Regions from separate parts of the Xenorhabdus ishibashii genome, predicted to be linked through region 3. Evidence: predicted binding sites of a transcription regulator. Region 3 holds the regulator's gene; each other region holds the start of a gene.

Region 1 (10,138 bases), on a different contig from region 3:
AACAATTTTTTTCATAACGGGTTTTCACTGAAGAAATTCATTGATTAATATGCTTTTCAATTTTCAAGTTACAGCCTTGGGCTGTAACTTGAAATTAATCAGACAAGATATTTATTTTGTAATAACGACAGGTTGCTCATCGGCATTAAGTTCGGCAATTGTACCGATTTGCCATGCATTTTCGCCTGATGCGGTCAGATACGAAATAGCCTGTTCTACCTGAGATTGAGGAAGTGCGATTATCATACCAACTCCGCAGTTAAATGTGCGGTACATTTCGTGTTCGCTGACATTACCGGCTTGCTGTAACCAGGTAAAAATTGCCGGCCATTGCCAACTGTCAGCGTTAATTCTGGCTTGCATATTTTCTGGCAGAACACGCGGAATGTTTTCCCAGAAGCCGCCACCAGTCAGATGTGCAATCGCATGAACATCAATTTTTTCAATCAGTTCAAGAATGGCTTTGACGTAAATTTGGGTTGGGGCAAGTAAGTGATCTGCAAGTGGTTTCCCTTCAAGCTCGGTAGTCTCTGGATCAACCTGACTTACCTCAAGGATTTTACGGATCAAAGAATAACCATTGGAGTGTGGTCCGCTGGATGCAAGTGCAATCAGGGCATCACCAGTCTGAACCCGACTGCCGTCAATAATTTCCGATTTTTCAACAACACCAACGCAAAAACCCGCGACATCATAATCTTCACCGTGATACATGCCGGGCATTTCTGCGGTTTCGCCACCGACTAATGCACAGCCTGCTTGTTTGCAGCCTTCTGCTATGCCCGTGATGACACTGGCGGCTGTATCAACATCCAGTTTGCCAGTAGCATAATAATCAAGGAAGAAAAGAGGCTCGGCGCCTTGCACAACCAGATCATTGACACACATGGCAACCAAATCAATTCCGATAGTATCATGACGCTTCAAGTCCATGGCCAGACGCAGCTTAGTACCAACGCCATCTGTACCGGAAACCAACACCGGTTCGCGATATTTCTGTGGCAGGGCACATAATGCACCGAAACCACCTAATCCTCCCATCACTTCGGGGCGACGGGTCTGTTTTACGACACCTTTGATACGATTGACTAAGGCATTACCAGCATCAATATCGACACCAGCATCTTTATAGCTAAGAGAGGTTTTGTTGGTCACTGCGTAGCTCCCAGGCGGTTGCATTTTTATGAATAAAACAGAACGGTGACAATTCTAACAGTCTAAGCAAACGTTTGCGATAGCTTTATATCGGTTTCCTGTTAGATCGGGAACGAAGAAAATCGCTTGTTAGCGATAAAAATTAATAGATTGGTGGTGGTTTGATACTGAAAAGGAGTTATAATCCCGCGATTTTTTTATCTGCCGGCTATTAGGAGAAACCCATGAAAATCGTTGAGGTTAAACACCCGCTAGTTAAACATAAACTTGGCTTGATGCGAGATCATGATATAAGCACAAAACGCTTCCGTGAACTGGCATCAGAGGTGGGAAGTCTTCTGACATATGAAGCAACTGCTGATTTGGAAGTTGAGAAAGTGACCATTAACGGGTGGTGTGGTCCGGTAGAAATAGACCAAATAAAAGGGAAAAAGATTACGGTAGTCCCTATCCTGCGTGCGGGCTTAGGGATGATGGATGGCGTACTGGAAAATATCCCCAGTGCACGGATCAGTGTTGTGGGTGTATATCGTGATGAAGAAACGCTTGAGCCAGTACCTTATTTTCAAAAATTAGTTTCTGATATTAATGAACGTATGGCATTGGTTGTCGATCCTATGCTGGCAACTGGTGGCTCAATGATTGCTACCATTGATTTGCTGAAAAAAGCGGGATGCCCTGTCATTAAGGTATTGGTTTTGGTTGCTGCACCGGAAGGGGTCGCTGCACTGGAGAAAGCTCATCCTGATGTTGAATTGTATACTGCGTCGATTGATAAATGTCTTAATGAACATGGATACATCGTCCCTGGTTTAGGGGATGCAGGTGATAAAATATTTGGCACAAAATAATATTTATAGCCGGCTGAAAAGTCGGCTTTTTTTTGGTTTCTAGCAAGATGATATAAGAGGGTATCCATAATGACTCGTCGAACTATTGGAGTAGAAGAAAAACCTCCTTTGGCACAGACTATTCCTTTAAGTTTGCAACATCTATTTGCCATGTTTGGTGCAACCGTTTTGGTTCCTATTTTATTTAAAGTGAATCCTGCGACAATTTTGTTGTTCAATGGCATTGGAACATTACTGTATTTGGTGATTTGTAAAGGGAGAATTCCGGCTTATTTAGGCTCCAGCTTTGCTTTTATTTCACCGGTATTGTTATTACTGCCTTTAGGATATGAATTGGCATTAGGTGGATTTATTGTCTGCGGGTTGTTGTTTTGTTTGGTTGCCCTGCTTGTAAAAGTTGCAGGAAGGGAATGGATCAATGTGATGTTTCCTCCGGCAGCGATGGGAGCCATTGTTGCCGTGATTGGCCTGGAATTGGCAGGTGTTGCTGCTGATATGGCGGGATTGCGTCCAGCGGCAGGCACTGAGGTTAATATAACCAACCTGACCATATCTATGGTTACGCTGGGCGTGACAATTTTGGGTTCGGTAGTCTTTCGTGGTTTTATGGCGATTATTCCGATTCTGATTGGTGTTTTGGTAGGTTATGCGCTGTCATTTTTCATGGGAGTTGTCGATTTAACACCAGTGCGTGAAGCGCCGTGGTTTGCATTGCCGACGTTCTATACCCCACGTTTTGAATGGTTTGCTATTATGACAATTTTACCTGCGGCGCTGGTGGTTATTGCAGAACACGTTGGGCATTTGGTGGTAACGGCAAATATCGTACAGAAAGATTTATTGAAAAATCCTGGCCTGCATCGCTCAATGTTTGCCAATGGTTTTTCAACGATGATTTCGGGTTTCTTTGGTTCAACACCTAACACGACTTATGGTGAAAATATTGGTGTTATGGCACTTACCCGTGTATACAGCACATGGGTGATTGGTGGTGCTGCGGTGATGGCAATATTACTTTCCTGCGTTGGTAAATTGGCGGCAGCTATCCAAATGATCCCAATCCCAGTGATGGGGGGTGTTTCCCTGTTACTGTATGGTGTGATTGGTGCATCAGGTATTCGAGTTTTGATTGATTCGAAAGTTGATTACAGTAAGGCACAGAACTTGATCCTGACCTCCATTATTTTGATTATTGGTGTCAGCGGAGCGAAAATTCAGATCGGTTCGGCAGAATTGAAGGGTATGGCGCTTGCAACTGTTGTGGGAATTGGTTTAAGTCTGTTTTTTAAATTGATAAGCTTCATCCGACCAGAAGAGCCGTATATCAACTCTTCTGTGAAATCAATTAAACATGATAAGAAGAGTGAAGTGGTAGAATAAAAAATATTAATGAAATTTATTGAAAAGGGCTTTTTAAAAGCCCTTTCTATTTTTTAAAATTATTTTCTTTGCCATTTGGCTTTGTCATTTATAACGATAAATTTTTCCTTTAAAAATAATATCTGTCGTTAATTTCTATTGAAAATAACGTAAGAAAAATAAGTTAAACTCTTTGGAAATACAGTATATTCTTACTATTAGTGCTTACTTTTTACTGTTGTCAATATCGACTATTGATAGTATGGGATTATCAGATATATGAATTTTTATTCTGGAATAGGTTATTTCTGACTTGTGCAGGAAATAGGAATGATTTTGTCATTGGTCGTAAATTACCCATTTTATAGGGAAGTATGCTTTGGTGATAATCTCCTGTTTTAAACAAAGCATTCGTTTCATTTATAGAGACTTTTTGTGGTAGACTTAGCACTGTTCGTTATCCATTCTGTTTGAGGTGCTTCTGAATACACCGTCGCAGCTTTCATTACCATTATATTTGCCCGATGATGAAACTTTTGCCAGTTTCTTTGCAGGTGAGAATACTTCCTTATTAGCTGCAATAAAATTGGCTACTAGTCAGTCACACGGCAGTTATATCTATTTCTGGTCCCGCGATGGCGGGGGTAAGAGCCATTTGCTTCACGCAGCCTGTGCCGAATTATCCCAACAGGGAGAAGCTGTAGGATATGTGCCACTGGATAAACGCGCTTATTTTGTCCCTGAAGTCCTTGATGGTATGGAGCATTTATCATTAGTATGCATCGATAATATTGAGTGTATTGCAGGTGATCAGGAATGGGAAATGGCTATTTTCAATCTTTACAACCGCATTGTAGAAATTGGCCGAACTTGTCTTTTAATCACCGGTGATCGTCCTCCACGGCAAATTAACCTGACGCTACCGGATTTGGCATCTCGTTTGGATTGGGGGCAAATTTACAAATTACAGCCTCTGTCAGATGATGAGAAAATCCAGGCATTGCAACTACGGGCAAAATTACGGGGTTTCGAATTACCTGAGGATGTGGGGCGTTTTGTATTAAAACGGCTCGATAGGGAAATGCAAACGTTGTTCAGAACCCTGGATGAACTTGATCGAGCTTCCATTGTGGCACAACGCAAACTCACGATCCCGTTTGTAAAAGATATCCTTGAGCTTTGAGTGAATAAAGCAGTAAGGAAATAAGAACAGAATAAAAAAAGTGATAGAAATATATTCTCTATCACTTTTTTATTGAAAAACGTTCTTATTGAAACCATTTTTATTAAAAAATAGTTACAGCAGAATTTCTTTAACTTGCTCAGGGGGACGTCCCAAACGCGCTTTATCACCGACAACAACGATCGGGCGTTCTATCAATTTGGGATTTTCAACCATCGCCTGGAGCAATGTGTCTTGGGATAATGTGGCGTTGTCCAGATTTAATTCTTTGTAGAGATCTTCTTTAGTGCGCATTAATTGGCGGGCATTTTTGAAACCGAGTTGTTGTAATAGTATGGCAAGCTGTTCTGTTGTAGGTGGTGTATCAAGATAGTGAATGATTTCCGGTGTAATACCGAGTTCTTCAATCAGCTTAAGGGTTTCACGGCTCTTTGAACAGCGAGGATTATGGTAAAAAATCACTTTTCGTGTATCAAAATTTTGCATGTAAAAATCCTCTATTTATTATATTGGGCATAACTTTGTTGTAGTTGGCGCAATTGATCAATACGGGCATCATATCTCTTTTGTTCATCACTGCCCAACTTGGCCAACGCACTGGCTTTGCCAAGTTGTTCTATAGCGGAGTTAAAATTACCTTGCAATGCCATGATTTCTGCATAAGCGGCTAGTTCATCATTATGTTTTCCCTGCGCTCCGACAGCTTTTCTTAACAGTATCCAGCCGTTAAGATCGTCAGGGTGATTGAAAGTATAACGAAACAGAAGTTGTGATGCCTGAGAATATTTTTTATCCATAAAATAGGCATTTGCAAGATTAACTTGCAATATCGGATTGCTTTTCAGTTTCTTGAGTGCATCCTGCAAGCGAGCGATGGCGTTGGCATACTGTTTTTGCCCGATATCAATATCCGTCATGGTATCAATAAACCAAACGTTATCCGGTTGTTTATCTAGCAATGGAGAGAGTATTGCTCTGGCTGCGGCATACTTTTTATCTTCAGAAAGCAAAATAGCACGTCCATAGGCAGCAGCGAGCTGCTCTTTAGCGGTGCCCTGACTGTATTTCTTTAGCCATTGATCAATATAGGGACGTTGATCGGTTGAATACATTGTTAAAATACGGACACGGGCGAACAGAAAATCCTGAGACTCTGAAACGGCTTTAGTGGGATATTGGTTTGCCCGATTACGGGCGTCAGCTAAACGGCTGGCCGGTAATGGGTGAGTGTATAGCATTTCAGGTAACTTGGAGCTATAGCGAGATTGATCTACGAGTATTTGCATAAAATCAGGCATGCCGTGTGGATCAAATCCCGCCCGACTGAGCGTTTGTATTCCAATACGATCAGCCTCTTGCTCATTCGATTGGGTAAAACTGATCATGCCTTGTTGGACGCCTGCCAGTGTGCCACTGAGTGCAGCCAGGCCAGCTTGTGGACTGGCTATCATAAGCAAAATAGCACCCAATGTACCGGTCCATGCCAGAGGGCTGGTACGTTTTTGTTCTTCTATCCATCGTGCCAGATGCCGCTGTGTAACATGGGAAATCTCATGAGCCATGACAGATGCCAGTTCACTTTCATTATTACTATAGCGAAATAGGCCGGAATGAAGAACAACATTACCACCAAAAAATGCGAGGGCATTAATATTCGGGTTATCTATCAGATAGAAATGGAAAGGTGTTTTGACTGAATCGGCGTGAGTGACTAATTTTTGCCCTAACTGATTAATATATTGAGTTAGCAGCGGATCATAAATTAGAGGAGCTTGGGCCCTTATCGAGCGTATATATAAATCACCCATAGCCATTTCTTGGTTGATGCTGAGGGTTGCTCCCGCTGTGGTGCCGATATCCGGTAGTGAATCTTCAGCCGGTGCAGAGAATACAGGAGGATTTCCCAATAACAACAGGCCGATAAAAATCGTTATCAAAGATTTTCTGGGTGTTTTTCTCATAAAGCGATTCTCATAAAATAGTGTGCTCCGTTTTTAGCTATCAATTTCATGAATACTTTTATGACAAAGAGTACCTTAAAATTATTAATTGTAATAAACTTTAGCGAAAAATACTCATTAAGTATTGTCCCCAAAAGTTGTACTCTGGACTGTGTCCGTACATTCTCTTAAGTCTGGCCGGACAAAAATTGGCGGAAAAAGAATGCTAACAACCAATATTGCAGATATTTGTAGCAAATAATGTTTGGGTTCCTTTGAGTAACGATGCAATAGAATAGATCCCAAACAAATAAATTGAGTTGCCGCTTTATTGATTGAACGGCAACTCAAAACGGGTTGTCTCTATGCTGACAATTAATGTCGGTTCAGGTAATCCAATACAACTTGGTGGTGATCACTGGTTTTGAATTTATTAAAAACGTGCTCAACTTCACCTTGTGAATTAATTAAGAAACTGATGCGATGAATCCCATCATAGATTTTCCCCATGAACTGCTTTTCTCCCCATACACCAAATTGTTCAGCAACTTGATGGTCAATGTCAGAAAGCAGTGTGAAATTTAGCATCTCTTTTTCTACAAAGCGGGATAACTTTTCTGGTGCATCTGTGCTAATACCCAGTACTTCAACATTGGCACTTTTCAGTTCATCTATTGAATCACGTAAGCCACACGCTTGAACTGTGCAGCCTGGTGTCATTGCTTTGGGATAAAAATAAACTAAGACACGTTGACCTTTGAAGTCAGATAAATTAATGGTTTCGCCATCTTGGTCAGGAAGGCTGAATTGGGGGGCCTTATCACCGGCTTTCAATGGGCTCATCACTTATTCTCCGTTTAATCGTTTTGATTTAGATGATCTTGTACGCTAATACTGCCTTGTGCATTTAATTCTGTACATAGATGATGAAAATTTTCTTTAAATATCGCGCCATTATCGTCAATTGGGTTGTGACCTGTAATTTGGATTTGCAGGCGAGCAGGGTGATTTCTTTCGGCTGGGTGAGTTTTTGATACCAGCTCTGCGATATTGAGATCTTGAGCCGTGAATAAACTGGTAAAACGTTCAACAATTCCTGGTGAATCATCTACATCTACCTTAACGGTGATGGTCGAAGGAAATTTTTTCTGAACACCGCATCGGGTACGTTTCATCACTATGAGTAATTCAAGTTCCGCGCCCTTCTGCGGTAAGGTAGATTCGATCAAAGTGATGGCGTTCCAGCTACCAGATAGCAACATGATAAAGGTAAATTCTTCGCCAAACATTGCCAAACGGCTATCTTCAATATTACAACCACATGTACTGACGAGGCGGGTAATGGTATTGACAATGCCGGGACGATCGGTACCCAAGGCCGTGATCACTAAAAAATGCTGTTCTGAGGTTGGCAAAGCGATTTTCCTTTAATTTTAGTTGGTGTTTGCTGTGTTTTAACATAAAAAATGATCAAGAGAAGGTCAATCGTATTTGTTAAGTGAGCAACATTATAATTTCTGTTTAATTAGCTACACTTGATATTAACAAAATTCATTGAAAACGGGTGGTTAAAGAGTTTTCTTCTGTATAACAAGAAAGTACCATGAACTTCTCATTTGCAGTTTTAGGTTTAACTAAGGGGAAATGGCAATGGTAAGCAATCATTCTGGTTTTACAGGCAGTATAGTTGCATTGATAACTCCGATGAACTCAGTCGGTCAGATTGATAAAGCCAGTTTGAAAAAATTGGTTGATTATCATGTCGCCAGTGGCACGTCTGCGATTGTGTCTGTTGGAACAACCGGCGAGTCTGCAACACTGAACCATGACGAACATGTTGATGTTGTCCTGAAAACACTGGAAATAGCTGATGGACGTATTCCGGTGATTGCAGGAACAGGAGCAAACGCTACCGCAGAAGCCATCTCTCTGACCAACTGTTTCGAAAACACGGGGGTTGTGGGTTGCCTGTCAGTCACACCTTATTATAATAGACCATCACAGGAAGGTTTATATTTGCATTATAAGGCAATAGCTGAAAATACTGACTTACCACAAATTCTGTATAATGTGCCATCTCGTACCGGATGTGATTTATTGCCACCGACTGTCGCTCGTTTGGCGAAACTGAAAAATATTGTTGCGCTTAAGGAAGCGACGGGGAACTTAAGTCGTGTTAGTCAGATCCAAGAATTGGTTAGTGATGAAGATTTCATTCTTCTAAGTGGTGATGATGCAAGTTTTGTCGATTTCATGCAGCTTGGTGGTAAAGGTGTTATTTCTGTCACTGCAAATGTTGCGGCAGCGGAAATGGCACAGGTGTGTGAATTAGCTGAGCAAGGTGAATTTTTGCAAGCTCGTGCACTGAACAGCCGATTGATGGAATTGCATCATCAATTATTTATTGAACCTAGCCCGACGCCAGTTAAATGGGCTTGCCGTCAATTGGGATTGATTGCCGATGATACATTGCGTTTGCCAATGGTTCCGTTAACGCAGGAAGGGCAAATTCCAGTTGGCAGTGCCTTGAAAATAGCTGGATTACTGTAAAATTTTAGGGAATTTTAATGGCAACATTATTGCAAAAATCGAAGATCATGAAGATTACTGGTCTGTCATTGGTCGTTTTTTTAGCTGCCTGCTCCAGTGATCAGCGCTATAAACGTCAGGTAAGCGGGGATCAATCCTATCTTGACACGCCGCCAATGAAACTATTGAACGTCCCTGCGGGAATGACATTACCATTGCAAAATGGTGAGTATAATATTCCGTCAACGACGGCAACAGGGGCTGTGGGTGAAGATTTGGATATACGTCCTCCATTACAAGCTCTTGCATTGTTGACGGGTTCTCGCGTTGAAAATAGTGCTAACAGCAGTAAATTGTTGCTTGAAAATACTCCTGAATACAGTAACTTATGGTCTCAGATAAACAGCCTGTTAGCGGAAAAAGGGTATAAGATCAGCCATAAAGATGATGCAGCACAAACCCTGATGACAGATTGGATCACATGGCAACGGGCAGATGAAAATGTCCCTTATCAGGGGCGTTACCGTATTTCAGTTACCAAACAGGATTACCAAATAGCGCTATCTGTTGCGAACGAAGGTTTGAAACAGGGAGAAAAGGAAATTACCGATCCGGTAGAAATTCAACGTTACAATGTCACGATGCTGAATAAATTGGCGACTGACTTAAGCCAGCAACAAGAAGCTGCGAGCCTGACCAGTGCTAAAAATTCAGGTCCATTATCTGTACAAAGTGGTAGTGATAATACCGGATTGCCGCAGATCATCGTGCGTGCACCTTATAACGTGGTCTGGAACAGATTACCATACGTGCTGGATAGCATAGGAATGGAGGTCACAGATCGTACACGTTCCACAGGTGCAATTGCGGTGACTTATAAAGGACGCAGTTCCTCTGATTGGAAAGCAATAGGGGTAGAAGAGCCTTCTATCAGCGAAGGAAATTACAAATTACAGGTGGGTGATTTGGATAACCGAAGCAGCCTGCAATTTATCAGCGACAAAGGTAAGCCGCTGACTCAATCTGAAAATGATCAAATGGTGGCTGCGCTGGAAGCCGCGTTTAGCCAATCCAAAGATAAGTAATCTATAAAAGGGGCCTTGGGTCCCTTTTATATTTTG
Region 2 (10,138 bases), on a different contig from region 3:
ATGTCATTGAAGATGCCGCACCGCCCCCTAAACCGATATTCATGCTTGGCCCACCCAACACAATCAATTTTGCGCCGACCGGAATATCCCCTTTCTGAATATGTTCTTCACGGATATTCCCGATCCCGCCCGCCAGCATGATGGGCTTGTGATAACCACGTAACTCTGTACCGTTATGGGAAGAGACTTTTTCTTCATAGGTTCTGAAATATCCTAACAATGCCGGACGCCCAAATTCATTATTGAACGCCGCCCCTCCTAATGGACCTTCCAGCATGATATCCAACGCACTGACAATACGATCAGGTTTACCGAAATCCTCTTCCCACGGCTGTTCAAATCCAGGAATTCTCAAGTTTGAAACCGAAAAACCGACCAGTCCGGCTTTCGGTTTAGCACCCCGTCCGGTTGCACCTTCATCACGAATTTCACCACCAGAACCCGTTGCCGCACCAGGCCAAGGCGAAATTGCGGTTGGATGGTTATGAGTTTCCACTTTCATTAAGATATGAGCAGGCTCTTGATGGTAGTCATAAACACCGGTTATAGCGTCGGGGAAAAAACGGCCAACATGAGAACCTTCCATAACCGCCGCATTATCTTTGTAAGCAGAAAGCACGTAATCTGGCGTCTGTTCAAACGTGTTTTTGATCATTTTGAACAAAGACTTGGGTTGAGTCTGACCATCAATAACCCAGTCTGCATTGAATATCTTATGACGACAATGCTCAGAATTTGCCTGGGCAAACATATACAGCTCAACATCTGTTGGATTGCGTCCCAACTCCTGAAAAGCTTTCAACAAATAATCAATTTCATCTGTAGCCAGAGCCAGCCCTAGTTCAATATTTGCCGATTCCAGTGCTGCCCGTCCCGATTGCAAAATATCAATCTGTTTTAATGGCGCCGGTTGCTGATGAGAAAACAGGGCTTCGGCTTGTTCGAACTGAGTGAAAACATTTTCCATCATGCGATCGTGTAATAATGCTGACAACGTGTGCCATTGCCCATCATCCATGCCAACACTCTGAATATAATAGGCAATCCCCCTTTCTAAACGGACAATCTGGTTCAGTCCACAATTATGGACAATGTCCGTCGCTTTCGATGACCAAGGGGATATTGTGCCTGGACGAGGTGTGACTAAGATTAATTGTCCTTTAGGCTCAAGTTCGGCCAAAGAGGGGCCATATTTTAATAGCTTATTTAATTTCTCTCGTTCATCTCTCGTGATTGGGGCATTAACTTCTGCAAAATGTACATATTCTGCATAAATGTTGGTAACAGGGAGATGTTGATCTTGACACTGGGAAAGGAGCTTAGTGATACGAAATGCTGATAAAGCGGGTGAGCCACGCAGAATTTCCATAATAATAGGTTCTCTCATCTTAGAAGCAAAGCCTGACTGATGCCTCAGGGGAAACTGCAAGCATTATAGAGGAATGTTTCCTCTGACGAAACCGTTTGCGTGGTTATTTATCCACCCTGTAATACATTCAATAAAGTGCCAAAATTGGTTTAATAGGGTTGCACATCCCTCCTTTGTTACGCAAAATTCTCGATTACTGGAAATTTAACCATGCTATTATCTTACACTTCGCACGGTTCCCAATCGTTCTGTAAAGAGATAACTATTTGAATAACATAAAGATAAATTATTTTGTTATCGTAATTATCGCGCTCCTCTCTGCTGCCATCATTGGCCTCAATATCAATTGGCCCAACAAACAGCAGGAGCAGATAAACAAAATTCTGGCACGAGGAGAGCTACGGGTGAGTACCATCAACTCTCCTCTGATCTCTCTTAACAGCAAAAACGAACCAACAGGATTCGACTATGAATTAATCAAACGGTTTGCCGATTATCTGGGGGTTAAACTTGTCATTAAGTTTCGTCCCAACATTAAGCAACTTTTTGACGACTTGGAAAACGATAAGGCAGATTTCCTGGCTGCCGGGCTTATCTACAATAAAGACAGGCTAAATCAAACACGCACTGGCCCTGCCTACGCTTCAGTTATACAACAACTGGTTTATCGCAAGGGGACGACACGTCCACATTCGTTTGGTGATCTAAAAGGCAAATTCATCATCACGGCAGGTTCAGCCCATATAAGCGAACTGAAAAGGTGGAAAGAGAAGTCTTATCCTGAGTTAACCTGGGAAGAAACACCACACAAAAATACACAGCAATTGCTCGAACAACTTTCTGAGGGAAAAATCGACTATACAATCAGTGATTCCCTCAGTTTAGCTTTGCAACAGCGTATTCATCCCAATTTAGCAGTTGCGTTTGATGTCAGTGAAGAGAATCCGCTGACCTGGTATTTAAAGCGCAATAGTGACTATAGTCTCTACTCCGCTATGCTCGATTTTTTCAGTATGTTGACTGAAAACGGTATCACATCACGGTTACAAGAAAAATATTTCAGCCATATCGGTTCATTCGATTATTTCGATACGATTTCCTTTATTCGCGCCATCGATAAACTTTTACCAACCTATCAGCCAATTTTTCAACAATACGCAGGATCACTTGATTGGCAATTAGTAGCAGCTATCGCATGGCAGGAGTCACATTGGGATCCACAAGCCACTTCACCCACTGGCGTGCGTGGTTTGATGATGCTTACGCGCCCGACAGCAGAATGGGCTGGAGTTCACGATCGGCTGGATCCAGAAGAGAGTGTCAAAGGAGGAATGGCTTATCTGGGCTATCTGATGGAACGTTTGCCAAAAACCATTCCTGAAGATGAACGCATTTGGTTTGCCCTTGCAGCTTACAACATGGGATATGGGCACCTTCTTGATGCCCGTAAATTAACCGCTGCGCAAAAAGGTAATCCAGACAGTTGGCTGGATGTTAAAACGCGTCTTCCTCTGCTCAGCAAGAAAAAATACTACGCCAATACGACATATGGTTATGCCCGTGGCTATGAAGCTTATCGCTATGTTGAAAATATTCGACGTTACTATTTGAGCCTGGAAGGATATCTGAGGGCAAAAACCAACCGCAGGAAAGCCGAGGGAAGTGAAGCACCAACAGATACCACCATAATCAACACTCCCCAAGCGGAAAAGGTTAAAACCGACATGGCTGACATTGAAAGTAATCATGCGGAAAACAATAACAAATTTAAAAGTCAAATTGGAGAATAAGAGGCGTTTTACAACTATCACAGACCACAAAAATGGCTTGAAAGGTAAAACGCCTTATAAGATAAATAATTAGTGATTAACGCTGCTATCAGTGTCACTTCCCATATTAATATCAGCAAGAATTTCCGTAATGTGCCAATAGTCTTTACTCTGATCTTGTCTCAAAAAATATTGGTGCCCATCAATAGAGAATGGAATTAAATATTGATAATGAGTATCCCATTGACCTGTTTGTTCAGTACTTGCATCAGGTACTCCTTCTTTAGGAATAGACATATACATAAAGATCCAATAATTAGAGCAAAATCCATGACCTATGTAATAATAATGATCACTGCCAATAAAACATGGAAACTGCGGATTGTAATAATTATTCCAAACATCAGAACCAGCTAAATTACCTATCTTTCCATTTTCATTGAATTCATAAGTAAAAAAAGAAAGATTAGAGCTTGTATGGATGTATATATATTCTTTCCCTTCCATTGAAAAGAAAAATGTTGCCCCGTAGAAATTATCCCAACCATCTTTTTCTATTATTGTTCCCATTTTTCCATTTTGAAGTATTTCTCGTATAATATAAGGAAATTTCCCTTTATTATCTTTATCTTTATCTTTATCTTTATCTTTATCTTTACTATGGAGATAAATAAATTGTCCACCGCCTATTTTATAAGCAAACCCGACATCATAATCACTATCCCAATAGCCACTATCTATGACTTCTTTGTGTCCTTTTTCATCTAGTTTTGCAATTATCCAATAGGAATTATATGTATTTTTTGACGTATTAATAAAATTCTTGGCTAACCCAAAAATATATTGCTCTTTCCCAAGCACAAAAGGAAACATTAAATCATAAAAATTTACCCACTTTTGCCCAGTGGAAGTTTGATCTCCTTGTTGTCCACCTGCCATCAATTGATGCACAGTCACTAGATAACTTTTCATAATTATGAGAGTTTCATATTTCCTATTCCTTTCCATTGATTTTTTTGAAGCTGCATTTAAAAAAACTTAACTCTTTTGATCAGCATCCACATATATTGGCAACAATGGTTCCGTGTGACGGTTTCATGCAATGATTGCCATAGCTACTCTATTTTATTCAGCCAAGGAGAATAAACCGGAAGAAATAACAATCTTACTGTCAGGTTTTGCTTCAGCCATTCCTTGACCAGCCGACTTTTATGAATGCTGTAATTATCCAAAATAATGGTCAGCGTTTTTGCATGACGATGACATTTTTATAGGCTAGGCATACCTCCCAAGCTTTTTCAGATAAGCAAGTTTCTGATCCCACCAATATTTATAGTTTATAGTTTATAGTTTATAGTTTATAGTTTATAGTTTATAGTTTATAGTTTATAGTTTATAGTTTATATAATGAATTCGGTAATTTATATAAATGGGGGGATATTCGGTGATACATCAGGAATGGATAAAAATAAAGCCACTATTGTAGTGTAAGACACCCGTTCTGCTAGTCGAAGTAAATACAGAATTTATGATTTTAACAAAAATACCTTGAAAACAATTACTTACAGGTAATTGTTTTATCTTATCAAGGTAAGATAATATAAAACGAAACAAGGCTTATAAAATATAATAAAATCTTGCCAATGAAAAAAATTATCAACTGATAACTTTTTTTCATTGGTTTTTTATTTTTTATACGACTATGTTGAGCATCAAAGTTGAAATGATTACATAACAAGTAATTTTAAAATTATTTTCATGTAGTAAGTTTTTTTAACGGAATAAAATTAATACAATCTATTAGTAGTAATAATAATAATTCGAGGTGATAAAATGACGGCTAATACTCATATGGATATTTCACTTAAACCGACTGATGATTTATTTATAGGTCAGCAAAGGGAATTTACAGTAACATTAATATCGGATACAGGTATTGATACTGATAAGTCTATAACAGTAAAAAAAGTCAGTAAAAATATAAAATTTGATCAAGATGTTAGTAATCCGATTAAACTTGTTTATGGGGATAAAAGTCTCACTGCAACTGCCGATTTGAGTTTTACGGTGCTTGAGACGGTAGGAAACAACCCAGTATATGATGGTGATAATATTACATTTGAAATAGATACTGATGCAACATCGAATGGAACTGAATTTAATAAAGTGCCTTTCTCAGGCAAAGCTAAGACAGTAAATAATAATAAAATGGAGATTTCAATTAATCAGAAAGCAGATTTAGTGATAGGCCAGAGGGTGAGTTTTACAGTAACATTAAGTGCAGATCAACTTATTTTACCAGACAAACATGTTACTATAAAAAATGCCAGTAAAAATATAAAATTTGATCAGGATATTAATAATCCTATTGCACTTATTTACACAGACGGTTATAAAAAAGCATCTTCCCAATTAAATTTTACTGTGGAAGATCCAAGTGGCGGAACAGTACAAGATGGTTCTGAGATTAAGTTTGAAGTTCATACTGACGCAGCGACTATTGAAGGTGATTTCAACTTTATAGGATTTATAGGCAAGGCGAATGAAATTGATGTTGGCTCGTTAGCTCTTTTTGTTGAACACCCTATCCTACAGATGCAATTAGATGGAAGTCAAAAAAAATACACACCAGTACATGCAACGTTAAAAAATAAAAACACACAGAAATCATTAAAATATACTCCTGTATTTATCACGTCACAACAGCATAATAAAATGGAAGAATTTACCTTTAAGGATGCTGAAAATAACAATATTATTGTCATTGAAAAAGCAGGGCCGAATAAAGGAATTATTATCACTTCAAATGAAAATGGAGTAATAAAATTTAATCTCCATCTTAAAACTTCACTCGTAAGTGTACTTAATTTATCTACTGTTATTTTAAGTAATATAATTAATATTTCGGTCGCAGCTAAGAAAGCAATTTATGCTATTAATTATAAAGCACCGGGTTATCTTAATTCTATAGGTATGCCAAGTATTGAGGGTAATACCCCTGAAGGATTAACAGCACATACTACAGACCCTAATTTCCTAACATCAATAAGTAGCTATGATGGAGTAGAAAATGGTGATATCGTTTTATTTTTTGTTAACGGAAATTATAGTGGGCAGTTTATAACTATCATAGATCAAAAGAAACAGTTAGATAATTATAGTATAGCACTTCCTTATGCCATTTTTAAACAAGGTGAAACATCTGAATTTTCTTATACCGCAGTCAAATTGAATGGCGATGCATTTTATTCTGAACCAATACCAGTAACTTATTTAGGTGGTATTCCTTACGAAGCTAACCAGAATGTTAGTAGAAATTATGAACATTGTTTAGTTCATACCAGTATTGGTGTTGGCCCTGATAATATTATCCCAACTTATAATGGTGTTGCTTATGCCAGCATTATGCAATATCCCGGCCATAAACATAATGGATTATTTATTGAAATTGTTCGTTCTAATATTCAGAATCCTGCTTTAACAGTAAATCCAGTTCCATTAAGTGTAACGGATTTTACTTTAAATATGTATATAGATTCACCGAATAGAAATGTAATGTTAACTTACTACACACCAATTACATTGGATAACATTGGTAGTGATGGTAACAAAGATTCTATTTTCTTCCAGATTCCTTATAAGGATTTGGCTGGTGTAGAATATGGAGGGCTTAGTTTTGATTATCAATTTTACCTAGATGAAAAATTACAGTATGGTGTAGTTTGGAATGGATCTATTGATACCTATGCTGCTCCAGAAGGCGTAAAAAATCACTGATAGTTCAAACTATATAATAATATACTTATTTTAATTCTTATACTTTATAAATTATATATTCCGCATCTACATGTAAATTTTAATTCATTTTAAATATAAAGAAAAATTATAAATAAGGTGCGGAATGCTAGATTAATATTTACTGTATTAATAACTCTAGAAAAAATGAAATAATACGTTTATTTGCATTACTAATGTTTGTCTGTATTTAATATAAATTAAAACATGAGGCGGTAGAATGATAAATAACAGAATGGAAATTTCAATTAATACCAAAGCTGATTTAGTGATATACCAAAGCGTGAGCTTTACAGTAACATTAAGTTCAGATCAATCTATTTTAATGGATAAAACGGTTACCATAAAAAATACAAGTAAAAATATAAGATTAGATCAAAAAAATCCTATCCCCCTTATTTATACAGACGGTAATAAAAAAGCATCTGCCCAATTAAGTTTTACTGTAGAAAATCCAAGTGGTGCGCCTATACAAGATGGTTCTAATATTATATTTGAGATTCATACTGATGCAACGACTAGTGAAGGTGATTTCAATATTGTAAAATTTGCGGGTAAGGCGAATGAAATTGATTTAAATTCATTGACACTTTTTGTTGAACAACCTTTCTTACAAATGCCGCTAGATGGCGAAAAACCGAAATATACGTCAATATATACGATTTTGAAAAATAAAAACACCCAAAAAGTATTGGTAGGAACACCAATATTTATTACATCACAACAGCATAATAAAATGGACGAGTTTAGTTTTAAAGATGAAACTAACACAGTTCCTCTCTTTCTTGAAAAAGTAGGCCATACTGAAGGATTAACTATCACATCGAATAATAACGGGTTAGTGAAATTTTATCTGTACCCTAAAACAACACTAGTAAGTGTAGTTAGTTTATGGAGTTATATTTTAAGTGATGTAGTTAATATTAGAAGTGAAGCTAATAAATTGATTTATATAATTAACTATAGTGAACCAACTTTTTTAAACTCTATAGGTACACCCGATATTTTGGGTTATAGCCCTAGCGGTATATATGCAAATTCAGGACTATCATATTTCATGATATCTATAAGTAGTTATAATCAAGCCTCACCAGGTGACATGATTTTATTTTTCGTTAAAGATTTGGATACTAAAACTACTAATTTTACTGGTTACTCTGCGGTTATTGAAGATCCAAAGAGTCAATTAGATAAATATAGTATAACATTGCCATATTCAATTTTTAAACAACAAGCTAAACCATATGAATTCTCTTATATTGTAGTTAAAAAAGGAGGTGATGCTTTATACTCTGAAACCTTACCAGTCACTTATTTAGGTGGCGTTCCTTATGAACCTATTACAGGTGTTAAAAGAGAATTTGCACCTTGTATAGTTCATGCCAGCATTGGTGCTGGGCCAGATGACATATTACAACCTGATTGGGGTAATTATATTAATTATGACGCCATAATGAGATATCCTGGATATAAATACAATGGATTATTTATTGAGATTATACGTTCTAATAATATTAGTCCTAATGCAGAGACAAATCCCGTCCCATTAGATATAACAGATATTACTCTGACAATGTATATCAATTCAGACAATAACAGTTTCCAAAAATCTTACACTAAACAAATACTCTTATCTCAAATTGGCGGTACTGGCAATGGTAATCCTGACTCTATTTTTTTCCATGTTCCTTACGATGATATCTCTGGTATAGAAGGTCATGGTTATATATATTTTGACTATCAGTTCTATCAAAATCAATTATTGAAACATAGTGTAACATGGACTTCAAATATTGAAACAACCGCAGGCCCTGGTGAAACAGGTAATTAATTAATCATAACCACCCGTATAACGGGTGGTTTGCTCTTGCCCTATAAGGGCTTGTTACCGACTGCGCCTAAATGACGCTGCTTTCTCTTCGTTCAAGCTAAGTGTCTTTGCTGCTTTGGCCTACCCCTTGAAGGGGTCTACATGCTCTTTACTACTCAATTTATCCGAGATTAAATCCGACTTTTCTTGCTCTCTGATATACTTTTGAATTGTCGCTTCATTTAGCCCTACCGTACTGACATAGAACCCTTCCGCCCAAAACTTTCTGTTGCCAAATTTATATTTTAAATTGGCGTGTCTATCAAAGATCATCAACGAACTTTTACCCTTCAAATATCCCATAAAGCTTGAAACGCTTAGCTTTGGTGGAATACTCACCAACATATGAACATGATCTGGCATGAGATGACCTTCGATTATTTCCACACCTTTATACTTACAAAGGTCTCTGAGGATCTCTCCCACACTTGAACGAATATTATTAAAAATCACTTTCCGTCTATATTTCGGCGAAAAGACGATATGGTATTTACACAGCCACTTTGTATGCGCTGAGCTTTGTGCTTTAATGCCCATAAACACCTTTCCTTATTTGAGTTACGAGTATTAGCTTGAACATCTATATCGTAGCGGAAAGGTGTTTTTCTTGGTATAACCTTTGAACTCCACCCGCAAAGCGGGTGGTTTTATGTTTAAGACGCTAACGCGACTTAAACTGGCTAAAGCCATAACAAAACATCATAACCACCCGTATAACGGGTGGTTATGATGTTGCCTTGATAAGATAATATAAAACGAAACAAGGCTTATAAAATATAATAAAATCTTGCCAATGAAAAAAATTATCAACTGATAACTTTTTTTCATTGGTTTTTTATTTTTTATACGACTATGTTGAGCATCAAAGTTGAAATGGTTACATAACAGGTAATATTAAATTTATTTTAAATATAGTAATTTTATTTTTAATAACCATTTCCATAGTAAATTTTTTAAACGGAATGAAATTAATATAATCTATTAATCGTAATAATAATCCGAGGTGATAAAATGACGGCTAATACTCATATGGATATTTCACTTAAACCGGCTGATGATTTATTTATAAGTCAGCAAAGGGAATTTACAGTAACATTAATATCGGATACAGGTATTGATACTGATAAGTCTATAACAGTAAAAAAAGTCAGTAAAAATATAAAATTTGATCAAGATGTTAGTAATCCTATTAAACTTGTTTATGGGGATAAAAGTCTCACTGCAACTGCCGATTTGAGTTTTACGGTGCTTGAGACGGTAGGAAACAACCCAGTACATGATGGTGATAATATTACATTTGAAATAGATACTGATGCAACATCGAGTGGAATTATA
Region 3 (10,138 bases):
CGCCGCAACGAAATCTACATTTTGCTCACAACCGAAAATCAAATCCTGTTTATCTTTTTCTGCTAGTGCAGGCAGGTTGATGGAAACATTTGGCAGGTTAACGCCTTTGTTTTCACCTAAGTCACCGCTGTTCAATACTTCACAGATAACTTCGGTTGCGGTAGTTTCTTTAACTGTCATGGCAATCAAACCATCATCAACCAATACGGTGTTTCCTGGTTTCAGATCTTCTGGCAGTCCGGCATAAGTCACAGCGACACGATCTCGATTGCCAATAACAGATTTATCTGTTGTAAAGGTGAAGGTTTGACCCGCAGTAAGGGAGACATCATTACCACCTTCCAGTTTTATGGTGCGGATTTCAGGACCCTTAGTATCCAGTAAAATTGCTGCTTTTTTGCCCGTTTTTGCGACAACCGCGCGAATATTTTTAATGCGTTGGCCATGCTCTTCGTAGTCACCGTGCGAAAAGTTCAGGCGCATCACATTCATACCCGCATTAAGTAATTCGGTCAATTTCTCTTCGGATTCTGTTTTTGGCCCGATAGTACAAACAATTTTGGTTTTTTTCATGACAATCTATCTACTGATTAAATGGATTAAAAGAGTGAATCACTAGCCATTAACATGTATGCCTGCATCATCTGCTGTTTTTAGTTGCGCAACATAGTGAAATGGGTAGCAATGGAAAATGGATAGCAGTAAGCGTCAAATGGTTTTTCAGCGTGAGGTTAGGTATGTGTAGATATACGGATTTAGTTCGACTAATCATCTGTAATTTTTTCTGGATTCGGTAAATTAATTGGCTGAAACCATTCAACTTATGACATAAGCGTATTATAGAGACTAATTTCTGTGAAATGAATCAAAAAATAGCGCTTGAAAAGATTTCCATACAGAAAAAAGAAGATAGCCATAGTCCTGGGTTAAAGAAATCAGAGAGTTGTTGCGCAAAAAAATATGATTGAATTTTTATACAAGGATAGATTGAGTAACAATCCAGTTCATGAGCAGGTGAGATATCAGAATGGGAACACGGGAAAATAGTAAAAACAGTACAAGGAAAGCGTGATGTGATGAAGTAGATATGGTGCGTCCGAGTGGACTCGAACCACCGACCCCCACCATGTCAAGGTGGTGCTCTAACCAACTGAGCTACGGACGCACATTAATACTCTTTTTTTTCAGCCAAATATTTGGTGCGTCCGAGTGGACTCGAACCACCGACCCCCACCATGTCAAGGTGGTGCTCTAACCAACTGAGCTACGGACGCAATCTACATTTCTATGGCTGACAACGGGGACGAATATTAACGGGCACTGAGCTTTCTGGCAAGGGGAAAAATGCAAATTCTTGTTCAACTGCTCGCATTTACATCTTTTAGCATGAATTCGCAGCTTTTTCCCCTTTATTGGTAAATCAGGAGACTGAAATGTGCTGAATTAACGAGTAGAACGTTTCAGAACATAATGGGCTGGTTGTTTTTGTGTCCACAGAATACGGTAACCCATCATAAATGCTGATGCAGTTAAACCGATAATGAACCCAATCCAGAAACCCTGTGGCCCCATCGGCTTAGTTACATAATCCGTCAATGCCAGAATATAGCCACTGGGCAGCCCTAAGATCCAATAAGAAATAAAAGTGATAAAGAAAATAGAACGTGTATCTTTGTACCCGCGTAATACCCCAGATCCAATGACCTGAACCGCATCGGAAAGCTGATAAATAGCAGCAAACAGCATTAAGTGAGAGGCAAGAAGAACGACCTCAGGATTATCGTTGTACATAAATGCAATGTGTTCACTAAACAGTACCGTGAAGGTCGCTGTCACGCAGGCAATAATTAACCCAACAATAATACTCGTGTATGCGGATATTTTAGCACCTTCTGTCGATTGTTGTCCCAGATTGTAGCCAACGCGGATGGTGGCCGCTATTCCCAATGACAACGGGAACATAAACATCATGGAACTGAAATTGAGCGATATCTGGTGTCCGGCAACGGCTACGACACCAAGTGGAGAAACCAGCAACGAAACGACAGCAAACAGAGTAACCTCAAAGAACATCGCTAAAGCGATAGGCAGGCCAAGCAATGTAATACGTTTTTGCGTATGCCATTCAGGACCCGCAAATTTGGTAAATGTTTGGATATCTTTTTGGGAAGGAGAGTGCTTCACATAGACAAGCAATAACAAGAACATAACCCAGTAAACGGTTGCCGTTGCAACACCACAACCTACACCACCCAATGCCGGTGCACCAAATTTACCGTAAATAAAAATATAGTTAACAGGAATATTGACCAGTAGTCCGGCAAGGCCAATGACCATTGCTGGTTTGGTTTTCGATAACCCTTCACATTGACCACGCAAGACTTGATAAAATAAATAACCTGGTGCTCCCCACATGATAGCATGGATAAATTCCGTGGCTTTCTGTGCCAATACAGGATCGATATTATGTTGTGCTTCTATAATAAATCGGCTGTTATACAGTATTGCGATGGTCAAAATAGAGAGGAAGGTTGCAAGCCAAAACCCTTGCTGGATTTGGCCAGCAACATTTTTTCTCTGGCCAGAGCCATTCATGTGTGCCACGATTGGTGTCAAGGCGAATAATAAACCTTGGCTAAATAGAATGACTGGCAGCCAGATTGATGTACCAACAGCAACCGCTGACATTTCAATAGCACCAGCTTTACCAGCCATGACGGTATCAACGAAACCCATCGCAGTTTGTGAAAACTGTGCGATGACAACAGGGATCCCTAAAGCGAGCAAACTACGCGCTTCATTTAAATATTTCTGCACGTACTACACCTTTTTTGATTGAAAATTAACAAGAAAAACAAGAGATATTTTGCGAGCAAACGATGTTAATAGAAAATATATCGCTTATAAGCTGCCACATTGTATAGGACTCATTTTATTAATCCAATCATTGCACGATGTTTATATTCAATATGATTGAAGCAATACTTAACTGAAACTAAACTCAATCCAAATAAATGTGTTAAATAAAATGATACTTAAACAGTATAGTGCTTAAAAGTGGTGAGTGGGTTAAACTAATCCGCCAAGTAAAATTATTAAGGAGGTCCCATGTTTACAGGTATCGTTCAGGAAAAAGCACCGATAGTTGCCATTGATGAAAAGATGCATTTTCGGACTCATATTGTTAAATTTCCGGCTGAATTATTACCCGGAATTGAAACGGGCGCTTCTGTTTCCCACAACGGTTGTTGCCTGACTGTAACTAAGATCGATGGTGATTTAGTCAGTTTTGATTTAATGAAAGAAACATTGCGCCTGACCAACCTTGGTGAACTCAGGGTGGGTGATTTAGTCAATCTGGAAAGAGCAGCTAAATTTGGTGATGAAATTGGCGGGCATTTGATGTCCGGGCATATTATTGCAACAGCCGAAATTGCCAAGATCTTCATTTCTGAAAATAACCATGAAATATGGTTTCGAATTCATGATAAACAGTTAATGAAATATATTCTGCATAAAGGATTTGTTGGCATTGATGGAATTAGCCTAACAGTCGGAGATGTGGTCAATAATCGTTTTTGTGTTCATTTAATTCCAGAAACATTAGAGCGCACAACTCTGGGTAAAAAACGTCTGGGTGAAAAGGTTAATATTGAAATTGATCCACAAACTCAAGCGATTGTAGATACCGTTGAACGGATTATGGCTCAGAAAACACAAGAAAAATTATTGTCACAGATTGAAAAATAATAAAGAAATATTTCTATATTCGATGGTGTGGGAAAGCTACAGAAATACCATTTCTGTAGCTTTGGGAAATTTCGTTATGGGGAGCTATCTAGGTACTCTTAATCCCTTTTCGATACCTTGTGAACTGAATACTATCTGCCATAACTGTATATCTCTTGCACGGAATGCGCCTGCGCAGGCGTTCAAATAATAACTGAACATCCGTTTGAAGCGTGGGCTGTAATTATGCTCTATTTCATGCCAACTGGCGGTAAACCGCTCATACCACGCCATTAGTGTCCGGTCATAATCAGCCCCAAAGTTGTGCCAATCTTCCATGACAAACTTTCCCGCAGTTGCTTTGGCAATTTTGGCGATCGAGGGTAAGCAGCCGTTAGGGAAAATATATTTGCTGATCCATGCATCTGAACCTGATTTATCAATATTGGAGCCAATGGTATGGAGAAGGAACAGACCGTCTGATTTCAAATTCTTTTTTACTATATTAAAATAATTGTCATAATTTTTAGGGCCAACGTGCTCAAACATGCCGACGGATACAACGCGATCAAACTGAAGGTTAAGGTTTCGGTAATCTTCAAGGATAATTTTTACATTTAAATCTTTACAGTGTTCCTGTGCGTATTTCTGTTGCTCGGCTGAAATCGTCACTCCTGTGACTGATACACCGTAATTTTCTGCCGCATAGGCAGCCAGACCTCCCCATCCACAACCGATATCCAATAAAGTCATGCCTGGAGACAATTGTAGCTTTTCACAAATCAGGCGCAGCTTATGGGATTGTGCTTCTTCCAGTGTATTGGCATCTTTCCAATAACCGCAAGAATATTGCATGTGAGGATCAAGCATGCGAATGAAAAGGTCATTACCTAAATTATAATGTTCCTCACCTACAATCCAGGCACGCTTGGGAGATTGTAGATTAAATATACGAGAGATAATTATCTTGAAGATATCTTTGGCATTTTTAGGGATACGATGTTCTAAATCTGCCCGTAATACTTTGTGAAAGAAAATATCAAGGCGATCACATTCCCACCAGCCATCCATATAACTTTCACCCAGACCCAAAGAACCTTCTTTCAATACACGCTTATAGAAGTCAGGATTTTTAATACGTATGTCGAAAGGGCGTTTGCCATTGATATCAATATCAGTTTCCTGAAGCAATTCATGGGCGATCCTATGCCAAGGATCAGTGATTGTTTTCTTACCTTCAACAAAAGATGAACTCATATACTCTCCAACATTTGTGTGATGGAATTTTGAGGTGTCACTTTGTAGCTGATTTTTATTATATAAAACCTCGAAGGTTTATTGGAAAATAATATAGAAATTGCATTGAAAATGCACTTATTGCCTATTCATCCTGAAATTAAATAGAGCATCAATGCCCTGAGAGACCTCAAATTCCGAATTTTTAGAATAATGAATCCGTATGAGTATATGAGCGAAATGGTATTTAAACAATCATCTAAAGGTCACATAATGGCGTAACCTTTAGATAATAATGTTCTTACCTATTATTTTTTTGGAAGATTATTGCATTTATGCTTAGTGTTTTTCTTAATGCCTTGTTTTTGCAGCCAATAACCGACAGCCATTGGAACAACTGTAAGCGCCATTATTGTTGTCGTCGATAAAAGCGGGAATTCCATAAATAAAGAGACGATCATACTTGCGATAAAGCAGAGACCCAATTGCAGAGCGTTTTGTAATGCAGCCGCTTTACCACTATCCTGAGGATAAACAGACAGGGCATTTGCTACTGCAATTGGATATGATGCACCATTCATTGCTGCCATAACACAAAAAGGAATAAGAATGGCTATAAATGAAGGTTCACTTAATAGGGAAATCAAATAAATTATGATCATGCTTACTGCATAACCCACTAACAGAAATGGGAATACCGTTTCACTTTTCATTTTTTCCAATAAGATACGGCAACCATACCCGCCAATCATAAATGCCAACGTTTGGGGAATATAACTTAGGCCAATATCGGTAGGATCATAACCCATATCTTTCAAAATTGTTGGTGAGCCTGTTAGCCAGGCAAAAAAACCTGCACTGCAAGACGCATAGATCAATACATTTCCGCTAAAAACTGGAGAAGTTAATAACGTAAAGAAAGAAATTGCTTTTTTATCAGCGTGGTTTTCGATATTAGTGCGCTTATTGTCCAGAAAAAATGTTGGTATTAACAGCAATATCGTTACGATCATTAAAACAAGGAAAATGATTTTCCAGCCACTATGCGTTAACAGCCATGCGCCTAACAAAGGGGCAAGGGCAGGGGAAAGGGCAACCAGAGGCATGATCATGGCAAAAACACGTTTGGTTCGTTCTGCATCATATCTATCAACGACTAAAGCCTGCCAGGTCACCGCAGCAGAACAAACCCCAACTGCTTGCATAAATCTTAATATCAATAACTGGATAGGACTTGTTATCCAAAGCATACCTAAACAACTAATGGAAAACAGGGACAGACCGATAATAAGAACGGGTTTTCTGCCTAAACGATCAGACAATTGACCCCATAAAAGTTGGGCAAAAGCAAATCCGGCAAGAAAAATGCTAAGGCTCGCACTGATAGCATTAGTTGATGTATCTAATTCTGCTTTCATTGCATCAAAAGCGGGCAGATACATATCGATGGCCAAATAGCCTAACATGCTTAAGCCCGCGAGATAAGACATAAATGGAATGGAGTTTTTATTTGTTGTCATTGTGTTAATAACTTGGTTTGGTAATGGATAAGGAAATATTGGGTTTATTTTATATAGCATGATTTTTACTTGTGAAACGGTAATATTTGCACCATGCTGTGAAAAAAATTGAAAGGAAGATATATGTGGTCTGAATACTCTCTGGAAGTCATTGATGCTGTTGCCAGAACAGGAAGTTTCAGTGCGGCTGCGTCAGAACTTCATCGTGTACCTTCTGCTGTCAGCTATACGGTAAAACAGCTTGAAGACTGGTTGGCTGTACCTTTATTTGAACGTCGTCATCGTGATGTTGATTTAACGGAAGCAGGGGCAATCTTTGTTAAAGAAGCGCGTTCTGTTATCAAAAAAATGAATCACACTCGGCACCAGTGCCAACAGGTTGCTAATGGCTGGCGGGGGCAATTTAGTATTGCGGTTGATCAGGTCGTGAAGCCAGAGCGAACGCTTCGGCTAATTTTGGATTTTTATCGCCATTTTCCAGATATTGAGTTACTTATCTATCCTGAAGTTTTCAATGGCGTATGGGATGCCCTGGTGGATGGACGAGTGGATGTCGCCATCGGAGCAACACGTGCTTCCCCTGTTGGTGAGCGATATAGCTTCAGGGATATGGGATTTATGCCTTGGCTGTGTGTAGCCAGCCCTGAACACGAACTGGCAGCCATATCGGAAAAATTGAATGATGACCAAATGCGGCCTTATCCCAGTTTATGTCTCGAAGACACTTCGCGTAGCTTACCTAAGCGTGATACATGGGCTTTGAATAATCAACGGAGATTGATTGTTCCTGATTGGGATGTTGGATTAAGTTGTTTGATGGATGGATTGTGTGTAGGCATGGTGCCCAAACACCGTGCGCTACCGCTGATCCGTAAAGGTAAGCTGATTACACTTGAACTTGAACAGCCCTTGCCTGACAGCCCATGTTGTTTGACATGGTCGCAAAAAAGCCACTCACCGGCATTAAGCTGGTTACTTGATTATCTGGGGGATAGCGAAACGCTTAATGCCGAATGGCTGCAAGAAAATTAACCGTCAGCGGCGATAATCGATAAAAGGTCCATCTGCAACAGAGCGCCGTTCAACAAGGCGTGGATGGACTTCGATAGTTTGTGCATCCTCACGTTTATTGATGATCCGATCCAGTAACATTGAAAAAGCCATTTGTCCTAAACGCTCTTTGGGCTGGTGGATGGTTGTCAATGCGGGTGTAAAATAGCGGGCATTGCGGATATTATCATAACCGATAATTGAAATATCTTGTGGAACGCGCAACCCCAACTCATCGGCTGCACAGATCGCCCCCATAGCCATGACATCTCCACCACAAAAAACAGCGGTTGGACGATGTTTTTGATTCAGGATTTTGTACATGGCCTGATAACCAGATTCAGGTTCAAAATCACCTTGTACAATCCACTCATCACGAATGGCGATATTGGCTTCTTTTAGTGCCTTGAGAAAACCTTGGTGGCGTCCTCCCCCAGTATTTCTTGCCAATGGCCCAGGAATAGAGGCAATATCACGATGACCGCGTTCAATGAGATAACGGCCAGCCAGATAACCACCATGAAAGGCATTATCAATAATCGCATCGGTAAAATCACCTCTGGATTCTCCCCAATCCATGACCACCATAGGAATATTGCGATAGCCTTCCAACATACTCAAAAGTTGCTCAGGGTATTCTGAACACATGACCAGCAAACCATCTACTCGTTTTTGTGCCAGCATCGCGAGATAAGCTTTTTGTTTATCAAGGTTGTTATGAGAATTACATAAAATCAGTGTGTAACCTTTGCTATAGCAGCTATTTTCAACCGATTCTATGATCTCAGCAAAGTAGGGTGCTTCACTTGATGTTGCCAGCAATCCAATGGATTTGGTGTGGTTAACTTTTAAGCTGCGAGCAACGGCACTGGGGGAATAATTCAATTCTTTAATAGCAGCCCAAACTGCGGCCTTTGTATCTTCGGCGACGAAACGGGTTTTATTGATAACATGGGATACGGTTGTGGTCGAAACACCAGCGCGTTTAGCCACATCTTTAATCGTTGCCATGAAAAAAGGACTCCTGACCTTCTGGTCTAATTTATATACCCTTTATCTTTCTAGTCGGGTATAGCTATTTGTTAATCGTTTGCCAATATATTTATATACGGGATGATGGTTGGCAATAATTTAGCGGTAAACTTTGAATTTTGTCTGATCTAACTCAAAAGTGAAAGTAATAATCGATGCTATAAAGAGTATGAATTAGATATTGCGGTATGATTTTTCGATAATACGACAAATAACCGCCTAAAATTTATGGTGTTGAGGTGTCTTAATTTTCACATTGAGGATGTTCTATGGATACAGATCTGAAATTGGGATTATTGGCCGCCAGTAGTGCATTAATCATGATTGTTTTTCTGGGAAGCCTTTGCCTGATCTAACCAAGATCTAAAAGAAGAATTTGTAGCTCCACTTACTTTAAGGGTAGGTTTTCCAACATGCAAAATTGTGCGAATGAAGGAAAACCCGCCCTTATTATTTCAAACCAGTATAAGAAGTAATCTTATTAAGCCAGGTTTTCTTCAACAAATTTCCAGTTGACCAGAGCCCAGAAGTGCTCCAAATATTGAGGGCGTGCATTGCGATAATCGATGTAATATGCGTGCTCCCAGACATCAACGGTCAGTACTGGTTTATCTTCGCCAGTCACTGGGGTTGCTGCATTAGAGGTGTTAACGATAGCCAGAGTGCCATCAGCTTTCTTAACTAACCAAGTCCAACCAGAACCAAAGTTTTTCAGGGCTGCGTCAGTAAACTGCTGTTTGAATTCAGCAAAAGAGCCGAAAGCATTGTTGATGGCATCTGCTACTTTTCCGGTTGGTTCACCACCACCATTTGGTGACAGGCTATGCCAATAGAAAGTATGGTTCCAAATTTGTGCTGCGTTATTGAAGATACCACCTTCAGATGCTTTGATAATTTCTTCCAGAGATTTTCCGGCAAATTCAGTATCTTTAATCAAATTATTCAGGTTTACAACATAAGCATTGTGATGTTTGCCGTGGTGGTATTCCAGAGTTTCTGCGGAAATGTGTGGTTCCAGGGCATCTTTGGCATAAGGTAATGCTGGTAATTCAAAAGACATTGCATGCTCCTTTTTAATATCGGGTTTTTGGCTCCGCAAACCATGGTTTAGATACTAACCATGGGCAGGGCAAATTTAAGCTTATTATCGTGTTACTATTTTGATAATTATCTTAACAACTTTTCTGCTAAATAACAGGGAAAAAGATGCTATCACGCTGCGAACTGGTGCAGAACTAAACTTAACATGGACTGAATACAGCCAGTTGGAGTGAAAATATTTAATGATCACTTGCTACAAGTCATGGCAAAAATTCGCCATATAAAGTTCACGGTAGAAAAATTAGCGTAGAAAGTGGTATTCTAAATCAATCTTTATTTTATGCTGATAAATAACGCTTGCAGTTTTTAAGGAAGCAAAAATGACTAATATTAATACAAACACTAACACGGTTACTGATACAACGGCTGATGCAGTCATTGAAAAAATCGAACGCCAGATCAGAGAAAACCCAATTCTGTTGTACATGAAAGGTTCACCAAAATTGCCAAGCTGTGGTTTCTCTGCTCAG

What was found. The regulator PurR, encoded in region 3, represses purine synthesis genes. The targets are predictions, from matches to a motif close to CANGCAAACGTTTGCNTG.
Region 1: purM (phosphoribosylformylglycinamidine cyclo-ligase) is a predicted target of PurR. The motif match lies at 1,219-1,236, and genes of this name have one in related genera.
Region 2: purL (phosphoribosylformylglycinamidine synthase) is a predicted target of PurR. The motif match lies at 1,454-1,471, and genes of this name have one in related genera.

The regions. Positions count from the first base shown of each region.
Region 1 is NZ_NJAK01000001.1:3,181,585-3,191,722, forward strand. Features, by position in the region: gene purN (phosphoribosylglycinamide formyltransferase) at 1-15, opposite strand, end outside; gene purM (phosphoribosylformylglycinamidine cyclo-ligase) at 112-1,155, opposite strand; gene upp (uracil phosphoribosyltransferase) at 1,380-2,006, shown strand; gene uraA (uracil permease) at 2,076-3,386, shown strand; gene hda (DnaA inactivator Hda) at 3,841-4,548, shown strand; gene arsC (arsenate reductase (glutaredoxin)) at 4,663-5,034, opposite strand; gene bepA (beta-barrel assembly-enhancing protease) at 5,046-6,509, opposite strand; gene bcp (thioredoxin-dependent thiol peroxidase) at 6,864-7,331, opposite strand; gene Xish_RS15060 (glycine cleavage system transcriptional repressor) at 7,346-7,903, opposite strand; gene dapA (4-hydroxy-tetrahydrodipicolinate synthase) at 8,139-9,038, shown strand; gene bamC (outer membrane protein assembly factor BamC) at 9,056-10,102, shown strand.
Region 2 is NZ_NJAK01000001.1:2,562,545-2,572,682, reverse strand. Features, by position in the region: gene purL (phosphoribosylformylglycinamidine synthase) at 1-1,369, opposite strand, end outside; gene mltF (membrane-bound lytic murein transglycosylase MltF) at 1,636-3,159, shown strand; gene Xish_RS12240 (hypothetical protein) at 3,229-4,077, opposite strand; partial or broken gene Xish_RS12235 (transposase) at 4,167-4,394, opposite strand; gene Xish_RS12230 (hypothetical protein) at 4,972-6,915, shown strand; gene Xish_RS12225 (hypothetical protein) at 7,154-8,764, shown strand; gene tnpA (IS200/IS605 family transposase) at 8,885-9,340, opposite strand; gene Xish_RS12215 (hypothetical protein) at 9,815-10,138, shown strand, end outside.
Region 3 is NZ_NJAK01000002.1:431,213-441,350, reverse strand. Features, by position in the region: gene pykF (pyruvate kinase PykF) at 1-573, opposite strand, end outside; tRNA gene Xish_RS17550 (tRNA-Val) at 1,089-1,165, opposite strand; tRNA gene Xish_RS17545 (tRNA-Val) at 1,198-1,274, opposite strand; gene Xish_RS17540 (MATE family efflux transporter) at 1,444-2,817, opposite strand; gene Xish_RS17535 (riboflavin synthase subunit alpha) at 3,109-3,750, shown strand; gene cfa (cyclopropane fatty acyl phospholipid synthase) at 3,835-4,986, opposite strand; gene punC (purine nucleoside transporter PunC) at 5,274-6,485, opposite strand; gene punR (DNA-binding transcriptional activator PunR) at 6,609-7,517, shown strand; gene purR (HTH-type transcriptional repressor PurR) at 7,521-8,546, opposite strand; gene sodB (superoxide dismutase [Fe]) at 9,049-9,627, opposite strand; gene Xish_RS17505 (Grx4 family monothiol glutaredoxin) at 9,989-10,138, shown strand, end outside.